3 regions of the Paenarthrobacter sp. R1 genome follow, and region 1 is predicted to be linked to each of the others. Evidence: riboswitches for the same ligand, from Rfam matches in the RefSeq annotation. Region 1 holds a riboswitch; each other region holds the start of a gene.
What was found. Region 1 has a riboswitch for fluoride ahead of QN084_RS12725 (2,3-bisphosphoglycerate-dependent phosphoglycerate mutase). Riboswitches for the same ligand answer to the same signal wherever they lie in the genome.
Positions count from the first base shown of each region.

Region 2: another riboswitch for fluoride. It lies ahead of QN084_RS01370 (hypothetical protein); the one in region 1 lies ahead of QN084_RS12725 (2,3-bisphosphoglycerate-dependent phosphoglycerate mutase).
Region 3: another riboswitch for fluoride. It lies ahead of QN084_RS01335 (inorganic diphosphatase); the one in region 1 lies ahead of QN084_RS12725 (2,3-bisphosphoglycerate-dependent phosphoglycerate mutase).

Region 1 is NZ_CP127115.1:2,615,667-2,620,196, forward strand. It holds gene QN084_RS12715 (YkvA family protein) at 1-322, opposite strand, end outside; fluoride riboswitch at 583-665, shown strand; gene QN084_RS12720 (hypothetical protein) at 689-1,549, shown strand; fluoride riboswitch at 1,592-1,682, shown strand; gene QN084_RS12725 (2,3-bisphosphoglycerate-dependent phosphoglycerate mutase) at 1,704-2,459, shown strand; gene eno (phosphopyruvate hydratase) at 2,480-3,793, shown strand; gene QN084_RS12735 (universal stress protein) at 3,786-4,328, shown strand; gene QN084_RS12740 (fluoride efflux transporter FluC) at 4,328-4,530, shown strand, end outside.
Region 2 is NZ_CP127115.1:275,116-279,645, reverse strand. It holds gene QN084_RS01385 (DUF2469 domain-containing protein) at 15-350, shown strand; gene QN084_RS01380 (YraN family protein) at 459-824, shown strand; partial or broken gene QN084_RS01375 (magnesium chelatase domain-containing protein) at 824-1,507, shown strand; fluoride riboswitch at 1,731-1,811, shown strand; gene QN084_RS01370 (hypothetical protein) at 1,831-2,691, shown strand; fluoride riboswitch at 2,734-2,824, shown strand; gene QN084_RS01365 (2,3-bisphosphoglycerate-dependent phosphoglycerate mutase) at 2,845-3,600, shown strand; gene eno (phosphopyruvate hydratase) at 3,632-4,530, shown strand, end outside.
Region 3 is NZ_CP127115.1:268,745-273,274, forward strand. It holds gene QN084_RS01315 (SulP family inorganic anion transporter) at 1-627, shown strand, start outside; partial or broken gene QN084_RS01320 (Na+/H+ antiporter NhaA) at 798-1,109, opposite strand; gene QN084_RS01325 (cysteine--tRNA ligase) at 1,159-1,914, opposite strand; gene QN084_RS01330 (hypothetical protein) at 1,989-2,312, opposite strand; gene QN084_RS01335 (inorganic diphosphatase) at 2,334-2,816, opposite strand; fluoride riboswitch at 2,847-2,912, opposite strand; gene QN084_RS01340 (cation:proton antiporter) at 3,083-4,279, shown strand; gene QN084_RS01345 (fluoride efflux transporter FluC) at 4,445-4,530, opposite strand, start outside.

The sequences.
Region 1 (4,530 bases):
GGATGACCGAGCGCAGGACCAATGCGACGATAATGGCGTCGTCGGCATAGCCGATCACTGGGAGGAAGTCCGGGACCAGATCGATGGGTGAGGCGAGGTAGAGCAGCAACAGGACCAGCCGGATCCGGATTCCGCGGGGCAGTGCCCGGTCCGCGGTCAGCCTGCGCAGCAGTACCAGCAGGTCGGGCAGGAGCCGGAGTGCGTCCTTCATGCCGACAGTTTCGGGGTGCTGACGGGCGTAGAGGGCCAGAAGGACCAACAGCACGGCATAGATCAGGACGATCCCGCCAACGATGGCGATCGCCACATCCCACCAATTCATTCAATGACCCTCTTCGCTTGTCGTGCCAGCGACCCCATGACATGCCGGGCTTGCAGCGCAGCAGAGAGGATTACTGGTGTGAATTCCAAGCACGTCCATAAGCCCACGGATTAAGTATCCAGCTTAATCTCCAGAGGATCCTGCAGATTCCCGGATCCGCTGCTTCGTCCTTAAGAACCGTGTACGACTGGTCCTTCAGCGATGTGGACCAGCCAACCCGTGATGGAAGCTGGCCCAGCCTCCCGGTAGGGGGTTAGCCTTGGTGTAACGGTGATGGATCCCACCGTGACCGGCTGGTTTGCCGGCCTGGACCGCCGATGTGGCTGATGGTTCCTGCCCCGGATTGTGAAGGGCAGGATGATCGCGATGGCTGGTAAGAGAAGCGGGCCCGGTGCCCCGGAAGTGCCCGCGAGGGACAGGCTTTCTGGGGGTCTGGTGCCGGTCGGTCCGTTGGAGCTGGCCCCGGAGGAAGTGCGCCAGCTCTGGTCGTTCATTCACGGTGACATTATGGACGGGAGCATGCGCCGGTTGCTGCGCGCTTCCTTGGGGCTGTGTCCGCGTCACACGTGGGCGTACGCGGTCGTGGAGATCGAATTGTGGCAGGCGGGCGCCGGAGTCCGGGGAGGACACCAGCCCTTCGATGTCACGGTCCTTTATGAGGACCTGCTGGGCCACGTTGCTGACGGGCTGGACCGGAAAACCTCCCTGTTGCGCCGGCACCCGGACAACGTCCTCGTCCCGGTGGGGCCCTGCCGGATCTGTGAAGACATGGCCTCTGCGGATCTGCCCGGGGTGCGGATGGGCTACGCGAACTCCAACACCGAAGCGCTGACCGTGGAAGCAAACGGACTCGCACACACCACTGCCTGGTGCCGGGAAACACTCCCACTGTGGCGGGACCGGGCATGTCCGGACTGCTGGCCCGGAATTATGGAGCAATCCGGGGATCCGGTGCTGTTGTGCCGTTTCCATTTGGCGGCACGCCGTCCCGTGCCCGGGCAGGTGCGGCGCGATGTGGCGTCGCGGCTCCGGGACGTCAGGGCCCGGGTGCGGCGGCTGACCGAGTCGATGACCGACTACGGGGCCCCGGCCGGAAGTGAGGAGAACGTCTCCTGGATCGAGGCCATTGGCTTTTTCGCCGGCTGGGGGCTGCCCTTGTACCTGACCGCGGGAGCCACGGACACCGGACCCGAACCGGACAGCACCGGTGCTGGGCAGAGAAACTGACTGCGTCACATGGTGGCGGCCGCGGCCGCTGTGCCTGTAGTCTCTGTTCACGGTGATGGATCCCGCCGGAACAGCCCGCACCTGAGGTGTGGGGAGTTCGAACCGCCTCCTGGCTAATGGTTCCTACCTTTGCTGATACGAAGGTAGGTGACTCATGCCCGGACCCGGAACACTGGTCCTGCTCCGCCACGGCCAGAGCGTCTTGAACGCCCAGGACCGGTTCGCCGGCCTGCTCGACCCGCCCCTGAACCCAACAGGGAACGACGAAGCCGCGGAAGCCGGGGCACTGTTGTCCTCGGCATCCTTTGCCCCCGACACCGTCTACACCTCAACCCTGTCCCGCACCCGGGACACCGCCCGCATCGTCCTGGACGTGCTGGGCTGCCAAGGTGTGCCGCCCAGGGCTGCCTGGGAGTTGAACGAGCGCAGTTACGGCTCCTTGACCGGCCGGGCCAGGGGTGAAGTGCTCAGCGAACTCGGCCCGGAGGTCTTCCATTTCTGGCGCCGCTCCTACTACGGCGCACCGCCGCCCATGCCGCGCGCAGAGCTCCTGGCCATACGGCGCAGCCGGTCGTTCTTGGGGCTCCCTCCGGAAGCGGTCCAGGCCACCGAGTCCCTGTGCGGGGTGGTCAAACGGGTCCGGATCTTCTGGCATCAGCAGCTTCGCCCGAGGATCCGCACCGGGGAGGATGTGCTCGTGATCGGGCACGGCAACTCACTGCGGGCACTGTGTCTGGTCGTGGACGGCCTCTCGCACGCCGAGGTTGAGGCGTTGAACATTCCCACCGGGCACCCGCTGGTGTATCGCTTCGGCCCCGGGCTGGTCCCGCTGGTGCGGGGTGGGGAATATATGAATCCGGCGGCGGCGCGGACCGCTGCCGCGCTGGTCGCCGCTACCGGCGGGACCTGAGGGAAGGAACGGAGAAGCTCATGTATGAACTGCAAATCACCGGGGTGCGCGCCCTGCAGATCCTCGACTCCCGGGGCTATCCCACGGTGAAGGTCTGGCTCACGGGACCGGACGGCACCGTGACGGTCGCTTCCGCCCCGTCGGGGGCGTCCACCGGGGCGCATGAGGCGGTCGAACTGCGCGACGGCGGCCAGGAGTACTCCGGCCGCGGCGTGCAGAACGCGGTCGCCCACATCAAGGGTGAGATCAGCGGGCTGCTCACCTCCGGCACCTGGCAGAGCCTTGCGGACCTGGACCAGGCCCTGGCCGGGCTGGACGGGACCGCAGGTAAGTCACGGCTGGGAGCCAACGCGATTGTCGCCGTGTCCATGGCCGCTGCCCGCGCCTTCGCCACCGCGGCCGGGCTGCCCCTGCACGTCTGGATCGCCCAGACCATGGCCAGGGCCGGCCGGTTGCCAGTGCCGCACTTCAATGTCCTCAACGGCGGACAGCACGCCGCGAACCCGCTGGAATTCCAGGAATTCATGATCGCCCCCGCAGGGGCACCCTCCTTCGCCGAGGGGCTCCGGTGGGGGTCGGAGGTCTACCACGCCCTGGCCAGGCGGCTGCGCCGTCAGGGCCTTGGGACCGGGTTGGGAGATGAAGGCGGGTACGCCCCGGACATCGCCCGTCCCGAGGAAGCTCTGGATCTGATCGTTGCCGCCATCAAGGACGCCGGCTACACCCCGGGCCGGGACGGTGTGGCGATCGCATTGGACCCGGCCGCGAACTCTTTCTACACGGACGGGACCTACACGGTCGCCGGCAAGGCTCACACCACGGAGCAGATGATCTCCTACTACGACAAACTCATCACCGACTACCCGATCTGGAGCCTGGAGGACCCCCTGGCCGAGGACGACACCAGCGGGTGGCCTGCCCTGACCGCTGAACTCGGAAACAAGGTCCAGATCGTCGGGGACGATCTCTTTGTCACCTCCGCGGACCGGGTCCGGGACGGCATCCGGTCCGCGTCCGCGACAGCGGTACTGATCAAACCGAACCAGGCCGGGACCGTCAGCGAAACGTTGGATACACTCCGGGCCGCCTTCGAGGGAGGCTTCGAGGCGATGGTCTCGCACCGGTCCGGGGAAACCGATGACACCTTCGTGGCCGATCTGGCCGTCGGCTCAGGCTGCGGACAGCTCAAATCCGGGGCACCGGCCCGCGGGGAACGTCTGGCCAAGTACAACCGGCTCCTGGAAATCACCGACGAGGAACCCTCACTGCCCTACGGCCCCCCGGAACACACGTCCATACCACCGACCGCGCATGACAGGAGCACTCATGAATGAGCCAGCACAAGACCCCGGGCCCGCCGCCGGCCCGGCACCATATCGTCCGGACCGGATCGGCGGCCCGGTACTGATGGGCGTCGTGCCCGGCCAGCCCCTGGCCGTGGCACACCGTGCCGCGGACCTGGCCCACAGCCTGAACGTGGAGCTGATCTGCGCGTACGTCGATGTCACCACCTACCTCGTCAAGGAACCCGACGGCCGGGTCGACGCCTTCCCGATTGATCCGGACGGCATCGATGATGACATCGAAGAGATCAGCGCCGGCATCGCAGAACGCCTGCGCCAAGCCCTGGACGGCAGCGGCGTGCCGTGGTCCTTCCAGACCCTCTCCGGGGACCCGGCCCGGGCCCTGGGAACATTGGCCGAAGCCTCGGATGCGTCCCTGATCGTCGTGGGCACCCGCGAACGCGGCCTCGGAGCCCGTTTCGAGGAATTGCTCGTCGGCTCGGTCGCGGTCCACCTCACCCACCGCCAACACCGGCCCGTCCTGGTCGTTCCCCTCGCCCGGCACCACCGGCAGGAGGGGCACTGATGGAGGCACCCACCCCCGCCACGGCGAACACCGCACAGGCCCCCGCCCCGCGCACGGATGAGGACACCCTCGGCGCGGGCCGTGCCCCCCGCCCTGTACACCTGCACCCCGGGTTTGTGCTGGTCGTCATCACCGGAGGCGTGTTCGGAGCCGTGACCCGATATGGTCTCAGCGTCCTGCTGCCCTCCCCGGGAGGGTGGCC
Region 2 (4,530 bases), 2.3 Mb from region 1:
TGCAAGATGGAACTATGAGCGCCGAAGACCTTGAGAACTACGAAACCGACATGGAGCTGCAGCTCTACCGCGAGTACCGGGATGTGGTCGGGCTGTTCAGCTACGTGGTTGAAACGGAACGGCGTTTCTATCTGGCCAATCACGTGGACCTGCAGGCCCGGAGCGCCGATGGTGAAGTCTACTTCGACCTGACCCTCCAGGATGCCTGGGTTTGGGACGTCTACCGTTCTGCGCGCTTCGTCAAGAACGTCCGCGTGATCACGTTCAAGGACGTGAATGTGGAGGAACTTCCCCGCAACGAGGACCTGGCGCTGCCCAAGGATGGCGACCTGGGGGATCTCGGCAACTAGCTCCCGCTCCACTTTTCCTCCACATTCGTCCCGTGTGGATGGATTGTCCACATAGACGCATCATGAGCTGCCCTCAAAGGTCGCCAGCCGGAAGGCTTGGTGGCGGAGGTGGTGCTCATGCGAGCAAAGGACGTTCTTGGCCGCGAAGGCGAAAGCGTGGCCGCTGCATTTCTTGAAGGCCAGGGAATGCAGGTTGTCGATCGCAATTGGCGGTGCGGGGAAGGCGAAATAGACATCGTCGCCCTTGACGGCGACACCCTGGTCATCGCCGAGGTGAAGACCAGGCGAAACGTGGCCTTCGGCCATCCCTTTGAAGCAGTGGGACCGGAGAAGCTGGCCCGGCTTCATCGGCTGACATCCTCATGGTGCAGGGAACGCGGGGTGAACCCGTCGCGCCGCCGCGTGGACGTCGTGGGCGTTATCCACGACGGCGTGGGGTCACCGCACGTCGAACACCTCCGGGATGTGTGCTGATGGCCGTCGGGCGCAGCTACGGAGTAGCCCTCGTGGGGCTGAACGGCTACATCGTGGAAGTCGAGGCCGATATCGGCCAAACGCTCCCCGCCTTTGTGATCCTGGGTCTTCCGGACGCTGCGTTGAATGAGGCCAAGGAACGGATCCGGTCTGCTGCCAGGAACTCCGGGATTCCCTTGAGCAGGCGGAAGATCACCGCCAACCTGATCCCCGCATCGCTGCCGAAACGGGGTTCGGGGTTTGACCTTGCTATTGCCATGGCGGCATTCCAGGCTGCCGAGGACGTCAGGTCAACCAGCGGCACGGTGTTCATCGCCGAACTGGGCCTGGACGGCAGGCTGAGGCCCGTGAGGGGTATCCTGCCCGCCGTCATGGCTGCGGTGAATGCGGGCTACCCGGACATTGTGGTGGCCGAAGCAAACGCAGCAGAGGCCAGGTTGGTGCCGGGCGCGCACGTCCGCGGGTACACCACGCTCGCGCGGCTGGCCTACGATTTTGGCGCAGATCCCAAAGAGCTGGCTTTGGACTTTGACCCACCAGCGGAGGACGCGCCTGAGGGAGACGGCTGCACGGAAGCCCTGCCGCCCGACCTGAGCGACGTATCCGGCCAATCCGAAGCGCGGCAGGCATTGGAGGTCGCAGCGGCCGGTGGTCACCACATGCTGCTGACCGGACCTCCGGGTCCATGCACTTAACCATAGATATGATAATTCGCTCGTATACGAGGCATTCCTGGCGCCGGCACTGCCGCCGGAGACGTCCGGAAACCGAGTGATCAGCGGCCGTCCCCCTCGGAGTCTGGGTGCTCATTAGTTGTCTTGGGACCGCCTGCCATGCAGCGCGCAGCAATCTGAAGCCCCGACAAACTTGGGGAATCGTCCCCACCTCGGGCCTGACAGAGCTAGCCTTGATACAGGTGATGGATCCCACCCTGGCGGGTTGAATGCCTGTCCGGACCGCCGATTGGCTGATGGTTCCTGTCCGGCTGCAAGGGCAGGAGGCTGTTATGACAGGAAATCAAGGTCGGCTCGGCTTCTTCGAAACGCCGCAGCGTGACAGGCTCACCGGGGTGTTGGTGCCCCCGGGTCCGTTGGAACTCTCGGTTGAGGAAGTGCGCCAGCTGTGGTCTTTCGTTCATGGGGACATCATGGACGGGAGTTTGCGCCGGTTGCTGCGCGCCTCGTTGGGCTTGTGCCCGCGTCATGCGTGGGCCTACGCGGTGGTGGAAGTGGAGTTGTGGCAGGCAGGTGCCGGTGCGCGGGGAGGGCACCAGCCTTTTGATGTCACGATCCTTTATGAGGATCTGCTGGAACATGTCGCGGATGGGTTGGACCGGAAGAGCGGGCTGTTGCACCGGCATCCGGAGGAGGTGCTTGTGCCGGTCGGACCCTGTCGGATCTGCCAGGATCTGGCGTCCCCGGATCTTCCGGGGCTGCGCATGGGCTATGCAAATTCGAACACCGAAGCCCTGACCGTTGAGGCGAACGCCCTGGTCCACACCACCACGTGGTGTCTTGAGACTGTGGGTCTCTGGCGGGACAGGGTCTGCCCGGATTGTGATCCCGGCGCACCGGAAGGGGCAGGGGATCCGGTGTTGTTGTGCCGCTTCCACCTGGCTGGGAGAGGCCCGTTGCCGGAGCAATTGAGGCACGCGGTAGCGGGCCGGCTGCGGGAAATCCGGGGTCGGATGCGGCACCTGACCGAATCCATGACGGATTACGGGAGCCCGGCGGGTGCGGTGGAAAACACGTCATGGATCGAGGCTCTTGGCTTCTTCGCCGGCTGGGGTCTGCCCTTGTATCTGGCGACCGACCCGCGGGAGGCGTGGCCCGCGCCGGGCAGCCAAGGCACTGAACAGGGCGGATGACCGCGTCACATTCTGGCGCGCGTAGCCAATGTGCCGGTAGTCTCTGTTCACGGTGATGGATCCCGCCGGAATACGTTGCACCTAAGGGTGCGGGTGTTCGAACCGCCGCATGGCTGATGGTTCCTGCCTTTGCTATACGAAGGTAGGTGACCCATGCCCGCAGCCGGCAACCTGGTCCTGCTCCGCCACGGCCAGAGCGTCCTGAACGCACAGGACCGGTTCACCGGGTTGCTTGACACGCCCCTGAGCGCCGCCGGCAAAGCCGAAGCAGCCCGCGCAGGAACGTCGCTGGCGTCTGCGCCTTTCAGTCCGGCCGTCATCTATACCTCCACGCTTAGGCGCACCGTGGATACGGCCCGCCTTGTCCTGACCGCGCTGGAGAACCCTGCCGTGCCGGTGGTTCCGGTGTGGGAGTTGAACGAGCGCAGCTATGGGGCGCTGACCGGCCGGGCGAGGAGCGAGTTGTTGTGTGAACTCGGGCCGGAAGTTTTCCACTTTTGGCGGCGCTCCTACTACGGGGCGCCGCCGCCCATGTCCGGGACCCAGCTGAACCGGATCCGCCGCAGCAGCGCTTTTGAGGGCCTGCCTCCGGAGGCGTTGCAGGCCACTGAATCCCTGTGCGGAGTGGTCAAACGGGTCAGGGCCTTTTGGTATCGGCGACTTCGTCCCCGTCTGGAGGCCGGGGCGGATGTGCTGGTCGTCGGTCACGGGAACTCCCTGCGGGCCTTGTGCTGCGTGGTGGACCGGCTCACCGAGGGCGAGGTCGAGGCGCTGAATATCCCCACCGGGCACCCGCTGCTGTACCGGTTCACCCCTGGAATGGTGCCCGTGGTGCGGGGCGGCGAGTATCTGGATCCGCTGGCGGCGCGGACCGCCGCCGCCCTGGTCGACGCCGCCGGCGGGACCTGACACCGAGGACGAGGAAATGGAGCACAGCATTATGAATGACCTTCAGATCACCGGGGTACGCGCCCTGCAGATCCTGGATTCCCGCGGTTACCCGACCGTTAAGGTCTGGCTCACCGCGAATGACGGGACCATTTCGGTTGCATCCGCCCCGTCCGGGGCCTCCACGGGTGCGCACGAGGCGGTGGAGCTGCGCGACGGCGGAGCGGAGTATTCGGGCCGGGGCGTGGAAAAAGCTGTGGATAATATTCGGGGTGAAATAGCCGACCTTTTGACCTCCCGTTCCTGGGGCACCCTGGCGGATCTGGACCAGGCCCTCGTCTCCCTGGACGGCACCCCCGGCCGGTCCAGGCTGGGGGCCAACGCGATCGTTGCCGTGTCGATGGCTGCAGCCCGGGCCTTCGCCGCGGCCGCTGGCGCCCCTTTGCATGTCTGGATTGGGCAGCGGCTCGGGCGGGGTGGCCGGTTGCCGGTGCCGCACTTCAATGTCCTCAACGGCGGCCAGCACGCGGCGAACCCGCTGGAGTTCCAGGAATTCATGATCGCACCCGCCGGGGCGCCGTCCTTCGCCGACGGCCTGCGCTGGGGTTCGGATGTCTACCACGCCCTCGCGAAGCGGCTGAAGCAGCAGGGACTGGCGACCGGTCTGGGTGACGAAGGCGGCTATGCCCCGGCCATTGCCCGGCCCGAGGAAGCGCTGGATCTGATCGTGGCCGCGATCGAGGACGCCGGATACACCCCGGGCCGGCACGGCATCGCGATCGCCCTGGACCCGGCCGCGAACTCCTTCTACACCGAGGGAACCTATACCGTCGCAGGCCGCGCCCACAGCACTGACCAGATGATCCACTACTACGAGAAACTCATCGCTGATTACCCGATCTGGAGCCTGGAGGACCCTCTGGCTGAAGAAGACACCGACGGGTGGCCCGC
Region 3 (4,530 bases), 2.3 Mb from region 1:
AACGTCAAAGCCTCCGGCGCCCGCACCAGGATCTCCACCTTCCTCGCCGGCGTCTTCCTGCTCATCCTCGTCGTAGCCCTGGGCGGCATCGTCTCCGTCATCCCCATGGCCGCTCTCGTGGCCGTGATGATCTTCGTTTCCGTAGCCACCTTCGACTGGCACAGCATCCACCCCCGAACCCTGAAGATGATGCCCAAGAGCGAAACCATCGTCATGCTCGCCACCGTCATCGTCACCGTCGCCACCCACAACCTGGCCATCGGCGTCGGCGTCGGCGTGCTCGTGGCCATGGTCATGTTCGCGCGCCGCGTCGCGCACTTCGTCACCGTCGAACGCACCGTCAAAACCATCGGCGGCCACGAAACCGCCACCTACGTCGTGGACGGCGAACTGTTCTTCGCCTCTTCCAACGACCTCTACACCCAGTTCGAATACGCCCGGGATCCCGAGCACGTGGTCATCGATATGCACGCCTCCCACCTCTGGGACGCCTCTACCATCGCCGCGCTGGACGCGATCACCGAGAAGTACCACCACCACGGCAAAGACGTGAAGATCGTCGGGCTCAACGACGCCAGCGTCCTGATGCGCGAACGCCTCGGAGGCAAACTCGGCGCAGGCCACTGACAGGTTCGCTCAGGAACCCACGACCAAGGCACCTTCCGGGAAACCGGGAGGTGCTTTGTCGTCAGGGTCGTGGCAACGGCGGAGTGGCTGCCGGGCCGGTCCGTCCCGGCTGTCACATTCCTTGCAGCTTCGCTGAACGATCGTCCGCGGGATGGCACTCATGGAAATGGTCAGGAGGAATTCCGGGGTTCGTAGGCGTCGGGGATGCCGTCGTGGTCTGAATCGATCATCTCCGCTTCGTGGGCCTGCCGGCACTGCCGGTTTCTGGTCCGCAACACGGCAACGGCCAGCAGAGCGGCCAGCACGGACGCTGCGAGGATACCCACCTTCGCGTGGTCATCGTGCAGGCTTCCGTGGCCGAAACTCAGTTCGGCCACGAGCAGCGAGACGGTGAATCCGACGCCGGCCAGCAGCGATACCCCGAACACGTCGATCCATTTGAAGGTGCTGTCCAGCCGGGCTCTGGTGAACTTGGTGAGGAGCGGGAAACACACGTTGCGGTCCTATCAGCAGAGTCGGAACGGGTTTGGTTTACCAGCGGATCTTGCCGACCATCCGGAGCAGGTCCAGCCCGAGCACACGGTCCAATCGTGTAAAGGTTGCGAACTTACTGCCCGAGGCCTGGCTTTGGTCCGTTTCGAGCCGGTGAAGCAGCGTCAGCACCGAGGCCGTGTCCAGGGCGGTGGTGAGAGCACCGTCGGCTGCGGCGAGAACGTCGGGGACGGCATGAGCGACCGGCATGTCCTTCCAGTTGGCGACCTTGAACCGCCACCGTTGCAGGGTTTCCTCCGCGCGGTGCAGCCTGGCCCGTGACAGGACGGCCGGGCCGGCGTAGGGGAACCGGAGAAGGCAGAGGCGCAGCGCGAGCGGGTCATGGTTGCCGAGCAGGCCTGATGTCAGAGGTGGGACATCGGCGGGAACAGGAGCCTGCACCGGCCCGATCTCCAGAACCTTCCCTGCTCCCGGAACAGCGCTGATCGCACCTGCCGGGGTTGCAGTCTTGAAAGCGGCAGCAGCCGGGCCGCCGAAAAACGCCAGCACCTCTGACTCGGAGCGGCCGCGCAGGGAAGGCTCCTGGATGCGGAATGTCTTGGTCCAGGAAGCTTGGCTCGTTGGCGTTCCCTTCCCGTCGTCCAGGACGGCCAGCACGACGGGCACACCGTGCAGCTCCTCGGCCAGGCGTCGAAGCACATCGGCGACCAGCAGCACCCTCAGGGCCTGCATCGGGCTCTGCCCCAAACCGCGCACGTCGACGTTGACGTGCAACGGAACCTCCACGGTTTCCAAGCAAGGCAGTGCTTGGCTTGAGAGCTGGGCTCCTTCCCTCATCGAAGCGGCAGTTTCCGGAGAGGGCATGGTAATCAGCGCTCTTCATTCAGGACGCGGATGAGGACATCTTCGGCGCCGTTGTATCGCACGGTCGCGACCCACAGCTGATACGGCTCATCGCCGTCCTTGACCCGTGGGAGAACCTTTGGTTTTTTCAAGGGCGCCGCCCAGCCGGGGATGTCCTCGTCGCGGAGGGCCTCCAAGGCGCGGCGGACCGTCCGGCGCGGGAGTTCTGCCAGGCAGGCCCAAAAGAGGGCGTCCAGGCCATTGCCTTCCCCGAACGGGGGAAGCCAGAACGCGCGGCCGAACCGAGTCAGGTCCACCGCGGAGACCGGGGATTCAAACGACGAAGTCATCTCAGCGCCTGCCCTGGCCACTCACTCCGGGCAACCGGTCGAGCGCAGGTAAGCCCGGTATACCTCATCGACGAGGTGGTCCGCCTCGACCGCGGAGCTGCAGCCCACCACCTGATGGGCATGACCGGGCAGCATCCGGTCCAGCACCGATGCCCAGGCATCCGGATCCGCGTGCCAGTGCGGCAGATCCTTCCTGTCGGTCAGGGCGGAAAAGCACTGTTCTTCAGCCACGCACAGAATCTCGTCCCCGGGCTCATCGCCTCCCAGATGCAGTACCGCGACAGGCCGGGCCGTGACGTCGACCCCGGGAAGGGCCGGCTCGCGCATCAGGACCAGCGCCTCTGCTTCCCGGCCGTCGGGAGTCAGTGTCTTCTCTACCCGACCCCACCCCACAGGCCACCCGGTGCGCAGATCGGTCCGTCCGCCGTTGACCCCGGCGGGGCCGGTGTCCTCATGCATGGTTGAGCCGACCGTTGATGACACATGGACCACAAGCTTGGACAATGCCTCCACCTCCCGCAATCATCGAGCATTGATCACGTAGAGGCCATCAGCATCACCTTGATGCAGTTCGCGGCGAGCCCCATCACCACCTCAATTCTCGCTCAACACGCCCAGATGCGACAGGTCTTTTGTCCTACCCAATACAGTGCTCCGCGTCAGTGGATGCCTTCCTGAGTAAGACACCCTGGCCTGGATTTGTCTTATCGTCGCGGCCTCCATCGACAGCACTGTGCGAGGGTTGATGAAACCGACAATAGGAGGGATCCGTGGCCACTGCGTTGCTGTTGTCCTTCGCGGTCCTGTTGCTCATCGGGGTGCTGATCTCCGAACGGGCCCACAGGACCGTGCTGTCCACCGCCGTGCTCTTCCTCGTCGGCGGGTTCCTCCTGGGGCCCGGAGCCTTCGGATTCATTACGGTCACGTCCGGTGATCCGATCGTGAGCGGACTCGCCGAGTTGGCGCTGTTCTCGGTCCTCTTCACCGACGGGATGCGCGTCGGGTTCCGGGACCTGCGAACTGCGTGGCGGCTCCCCGGCCGGGCCTTGCTGCTCGGCCTGCCACTGACCCTGGCCCTGACCGCGGTGTTCGCCCACTACCTCGTCGGGCTGCCCTGGCTGGAGTCCTTCCTCCTCGGCGCCATCCTCGCCCCCACGGACCCGGTTTTCGCCGCCGCCATCGTGGGCAGGGAAGAAGTCCCCGCCCGGCTCAGGCACCTGCTGAACGTCGAATCCGGCGTCAACGACGGGCTGGCGCTGCCCATCGTGCTGATCCTGCTCGCCGCCGCCGGTGGCAGCAACGCACACGGAGAGGAACTCCTGCTCGAGATCGTCCTCGGCATCGCCGTCGGCGTCATCGTCCCGGTCATCGTGCTCGGACTCGAACGGCTGCCCTTCCTCCAGGCCATCCGGTCAATGCAGCCCCTCCTGGCAGTCTCCATCGGACTCCTCGTCCTGGCGATCTGCCAGGCAACCCACGCCAACCTTTTCCTGGGCGCCTTCGCCGCGGGCATCACCGTCGCCACGCTCGGCAAGGGACTGAGACACGACTTCGAACAGTTCGGCGAACTCGTCACCGAGCTGCTCAAACTGGCCGCCATTATGGTCTTCGGCGCCCTCATCACCCCGGCCTTCCTGTTCGGCGACATACCCTTCGCCGGGTGGATCTTCGCCCTGCTCGCCCTCCTCATCGCCAGGCCCCTTGCACTGCTGGTGTCCTTCATCGGCGCCAAACTCAGTCTCGGCGAACAAGTCACCGCGATGTGGTTCGGGCCGAAGGGCTTCGCCTCGGTCGTCTACGGCCTGATCATCCTCGAATCAGGCATCGCACTGGCTGACCAGATCTACCACCTCGTCGCCCTCGTCATCGTCCTGTCCATCCTCTCCCACTCCTCCACTGACGTGGTCATCGCCCGCAGGTTTGCACGCAGCCAGGAGGGCACGGCCGCAGGCACGAAAAACCCGTAGTCGAGCGGCAGGAGTTTCTTGCTCCCCATCTGGCGCCTGGTCTCCATCGCGATCACAGCACCGGCCAGAACTTTTACCTGCCGGGCGATGAGATCAAACCCCACCTTGCCCTCCCACGATTTCCGGTTAAAGAAGTCCGGCCGCATACCCCTCCGGCGTTCAGGTTCACAGCAGGCCGGCCATGGCGAAGCCTGCAGCTGCTGCGCCGACCGCCGCGACAGCGGTACCGATGCTGTTGGCCAGGGCCAGGC